2 regions of the uncultured Solobacterium sp. genome follow, and region 2 is predicted to be linked to the other one. Evidence: predicted binding sites of a transcription regulator. Region 2 holds the regulator's gene; the other holds the start of a gene.
What was found. Region 2 encodes HrcA, which represses chaperone genes, less so after heat shock. Its sites were predicted from a motif close to TTTTAGCACTNNNNNNNNNNNAGTGCTAAAA; they were not measured.

Region 1: a site for HrcA is predicted at 1,178-1,208, ahead of htpG (molecular chaperone HtpG). Genes of this name have one in related genera too.

What each region holds. Positions count from the first base shown of each region.
Region 1 is NZ_CAUQGG010000007.1:65,949-68,370, forward strand. Features, by position in the region: gene htpG (molecular chaperone HtpG) at 1-1,165, opposite strand, end outside; gene RWM19_RS05550 (helix-turn-helix transcriptional regulator) at 1,456-1,824, shown strand; gene RWM19_RS05555 (putative RNA methyltransferase) at 1,841-2,422, opposite strand, start outside.
Region 2 is NZ_CAUQGG010000003.1:153,034-155,455, forward strand. Features, by position in the region: gene RWM19_RS03055 (Gfo/Idh/MocA family oxidoreductase) at 1-452, shown strand, start outside; gene RWM19_RS03060 (hypothetical protein) at 464-667, shown strand; gene hrcA (heat-inducible transcriptional repressor HrcA) at 831-1,865, shown strand; gene grpE (nucleotide exchange factor GrpE) at 1,858-2,397, shown strand; gene dnaK (molecular chaperone DnaK) at 2,415-2,422, shown strand, end outside.

The DNA.
Region 1 (2,422 bases), on a different contig from region 2:
TTAAATTTAAACCGAAGTTATCAAAGAACTTCTCATAGTTTTCACGATCATTCTTTAACATATCTTCTAATGCGGAATGAATCTTCTTTTCGATAGATTTCGCAAGTAGCTTAACCTGACGGTCTTGTTGGAGAATCTCACGGGAGATATTAAGATTTAAGTCATCACTGTCAATGATACCCTGTACAAAACGGTAGTAATCAGGTACGAGATCTTTTGCTTTATCAAGAATGAATACACCTTTAGAGTATAACTGTAATCCTGCTTCAAAGTCTTGATAATAGAAGTTATATGGTGTTCTAGAAGGAATGAATAATAACGCTGTGTAGGATAGTGTTCCTTCAACGTTATAGTGAATTACTTTCTGTGGATTCTCCCAATCATTGAACTTAGACTTATAGAAAGAGTTGTATTCTTCTTCTGTTACTTCGGACTTTGGCTTTTTCCAAAGTGGAACCATTGAGTTCAGTGTTACAAGTTCCTTAGTGTCAATTGTCTTTCCTTCTTCTGTTGGATCAGGGATAGACTTTGTGACTTCCATTTGAATAGGATAGCGAACATAATCAGAATACTTTTTTACGAGCTCACGAATTTTATATTCTTCTAGGAATTCATCGAAAGACTCTTCCTCTGTATTGTCCTTAAGATCAATCGTAATCTTTGTGCCTGCTTCAGGTTTTTCAATCTCTGTAATCGTGTATCCATCTTCACCAGAACTTGACCATGCATAACCTTTTTCTTCTGCTGGAGACTTTGTCTCTACGAGAACATGCTTTGCGACGATGAATGCACTATAGAAACCAACTCCAAATTGACCGATAATATCAACGTTATTTGTGTTATTTTCAAGTTGTTTACGGAATTCAGCAGAGCCACTTCTTGCGATTGTACCTAGGTTTTTTTCTAGTTCCTCTGCACTCATACCAACACCAGTATCTTCGATAATCAGTTGGCGTGTATCCTTTTTGATTTCTAGTGTAATTTTTAAATTCTCAGGATTTGTTGCGTAGCGAGAATCTGTAAGAGAGAGATAATGACGTTTATCTAAAGCGTCAGAAGCGTTAGAGATTAACTCACGTAAGAAGATTTCACGATTGGTATAAATCGAGTGAATCATCATATCTAGCAATCTTTTAGATTCTGCTTTAAATTGTTTCTTTGCCATAGTAATATACCTCCTTAGCACTCTTGTGCTATGACTGCTAATATAGTGTATCACTGAATGAGAATGATTTCAAATCAAAAATAAAGATTCCAGTTTTATTGGAATAGCTTGAGATAGGATGGTGAAGACAATAGGAGATAATACTAGTTATAATGCGACATTCTATTAATAATGGAATATAAATAATACTCTAGAATTTCTGTAGTTCAGTATGAAAACCAGTATTCATTTTCTATATTGAAGTTATGAAAAAAACAATACAAGATTCTATGAGATTGATGACATACCAAATGAGAAAATTACGCATCAACCATCATATGACACAAAAACAAATGGCAGATATTCTAAATGTTTCAGCACAATCAATTTCTGCGTATGAAAATGGTGTAATTCGTCCAGACATCGAAATCATTATGAAATACGCCGAGTATTTTAAAGTGGATATGGATTATCTGACCGGTGTTAATTTATATGGGCCAATCAAAGACGTATTTCCAACGCAGACGGAAGCACAGATGTTTATGGCATATCGCAGAAGACCTGCTTGGATGAGAAAGGTGATACGTGAGCTTTGTTTTAATGGAACAAAGTATCGTACCCAAGATGAAGAGTCAGAATATACAACTTTGTTAAGTGATCATGAAGGAGACTATCAATAAAGACATCCATGTTTCGTTACATAGATGTCTTTTCATAAACACGAATACGGAACTGACAAGTAAGATCTAATGTTGGAATCTTTAATAAACGTTGCTTGTCCTCAATGGATGTTTTATATGCATATGGTGTCATTTGAAATAATTGATTCAGTGTTTCTTGATCTAGTGTTGCGGTATTTTCAATCATTTCATCTTGAATCAGTGTTAAGTTTGTATTGATATCCTCTAAGATATTTTCATATGGAGTATCATAGAGAACAGCTTTCATTTCAAATAAGTGTTTTGGCCCAGGGGTAACAAAAATAAACTTACCACCTGGTTTTAAGATACGTTGTAATTCTTCGGTTGCGGCAGGCGCAAAGCAGGTGACTGCTACATCACAGGATTCATCTTCGATTGGAAGGTGAAAGATAGAGGATACAACATACTGTGTCGACTTGTCATTTTTCGAAGCGTGTTTTAGGGCATATTTCGATAAGTCAAAACCATATTTTTCTTGTGCAATAAAACCATCAGTGTAATATCCTTCCCCACAACCTAGGTCAACAAATACTTCTGGATGAAACTTTGTATTTAGATTAATGAGATATTCCTTCAA
Region 2 (2,422 bases):
CTCTTCTAGACTGTGGCTGTTATTGTGCAACATGGATTACAGAATATACCAAAGGTAAACTGCGCATCGATTACATTGATGTAGACTTAGAGGATGGATATGACTTACATACAAAGGTACAGATGCATATAGGCAATACATTAGCCACTCTAGAAACTGCAATCAATCAACCAGAAAAAAAAGAAGTATTGATTAAGGGTACAAAGGGAGAAATCCGTATTCGAGATTTGCATAGACCTATAAGTGCAGAGCTAAAGATTGAAGACAAAGTAGAAGTTATTGATTGTCCATATAAAGTAGATGACTTCTATGGAGAAATATCTCACTTTGTAAACTTACTTGAAAATGGGAAACATAGCTCTCCAGTTATGCCTATCCAAAGTAGTTTAGAAACTGCTATGTTACTAGATCGCATCAAGGATGCGATGACACCAAATCCGATTGAAATATAAGAGGGAAAAATATGGAACTGAAAGAATATTTGCATCAATATGTACGAATCACTAACGATGAAGGATATTCTTTTGATGGATATGTAGCAGAGTTCTTTCGAGGCGAAGATAATGAAGATGGTATCGATAGTATCGGCATTTCAAAGGATGCTGAACATCTTGGAGGAATAGAGATTAGTGAGAATAATATAGTATCTATACAGATAATTAAATGATGAATATTCTTGTTTAGAGCACTAAAAAATAAGCTGATATATAAGGCCGAAAATTTTCGGTCTTTTTTGTTAAAAATTAGCACTAAACTGTTGACAGTGCTAAAGTGTTGGTATACTATATTAGCAGACATTGAAAAAGAGTGCTAAAAAGGAGGTGCTGGAGATGTTGACACCAAGACGAATAGAAATCTTCAAGGCAATTGTTGATGAGTATATTCGTACGGCGGAACCAGTTGGTTCGCGTACATTACAAGAACAGTATGACTTACCATATTCCAGTGCGACCATCCGTAATGATATGCAGGTCTTAGAGGAAATGGGCTATCTGGAAAAGACACATACTTCCAGTGGACGTATTCCTAGTACGATGGGATATAAGTTCTATTGTGAGAACTTATTGAACATGACTGCTGGCATTGATAAACGTATGGAACTCGCAATTCGTAGTGCATTTGATGTGTCTAGTATGAACATTGAGGAGGCGGTTCATCAAAGCTGTGAAATCCTCAGTGAAATGACAAATATGACAGCTGGTGCAATCGGACCAGATTCCAATACGCAATGTCTAGAACACATAAAATTGTTTCCGATTGACACGCGTAATGCGGTATGTGTATTTATCACAAATACAGGACATACCGAAACTAAGAACTTCCACTTTGAAGATGATGTACCATTCAAAGATTTGGAAGCTTGTACAGATATCTTAAACAAGAGATTACAGGGTGTTCCACTTGCGGAAGTACCTGGTCGTATGGAAGATATCAAACCTGATTTATGTAGCGTTGTACATCGCCACGATCTACTCTTTACAGCGTTTGTTAGAGCGTTCGTAAAGTTTGCGAGTGAGAGTGTATACTTCTCTGGAAAAGATCGTGTATTATATCAACCTGAATTTGAAGATATCAACAAGTTGAAACAATTGATGTTGATGTTTGATGATACAAAGGTATGGCGTGGATTAGATTCCAGCGAAAATGCTGTTGCGGTAACTACAACAAAAGGCGCACAGTTAACTTGGTATAACGATTTAGCAGTTGTACGTTCCAAGTTCCATGTTAATGATACGGAAAGTGGAGAGTTGATGGTTGTTGGACCAAGCAGAATGAATTATGAAAAAGTCGTAAATCTAATTGATTATGCGGCACGTTTGATTGAGAAGATGTATAACTCAGGAGGTGAAAGTGGCAATGAGTGAAGATATCAAAAAAACAGAATCTGAAGTTGAAGAAGTAGTTGAAACTGAAACTCCTGAAGTAGTAGAAGAAGTTGATGAAGTTACAACACTTCAAGCAAAGATTACAGAGTTAAGTGAACAGGTAAATGTTCTCAAGAATGAATATGCAAAAGCGTATGCAGATACAGAGAATACAAGAAAACGTCTACAGGCTGATTTTGATAGCCGTACAAAGTTTATGATGAAAAACTTTGCATTAGAGTTGTTACCTGTATTAGATAGTTGCGAAAGAGCGTTAGCGCAAGCAACATCCGATGAAGCATATCGTAAGGGTGTCGAAATGATTTATGGACAACTACAGAATGCTTTAAGTAAAGAAGGTATTACAGAAATTGATGCATTAAACCAACCATTTGATGGTAATTGGCATCAAGCATTGATGACAGAAGCAAGAGAAAATGTCGAACCTGGAACTGTAATTGAAGTATTACAGAAGGGTTATCGTATAAAGGACCGTCTGCTAAGAGCAGCAATGGTCAAGGTTAGTGAATAACTAGGAGGAAGATAAACATGAGCAA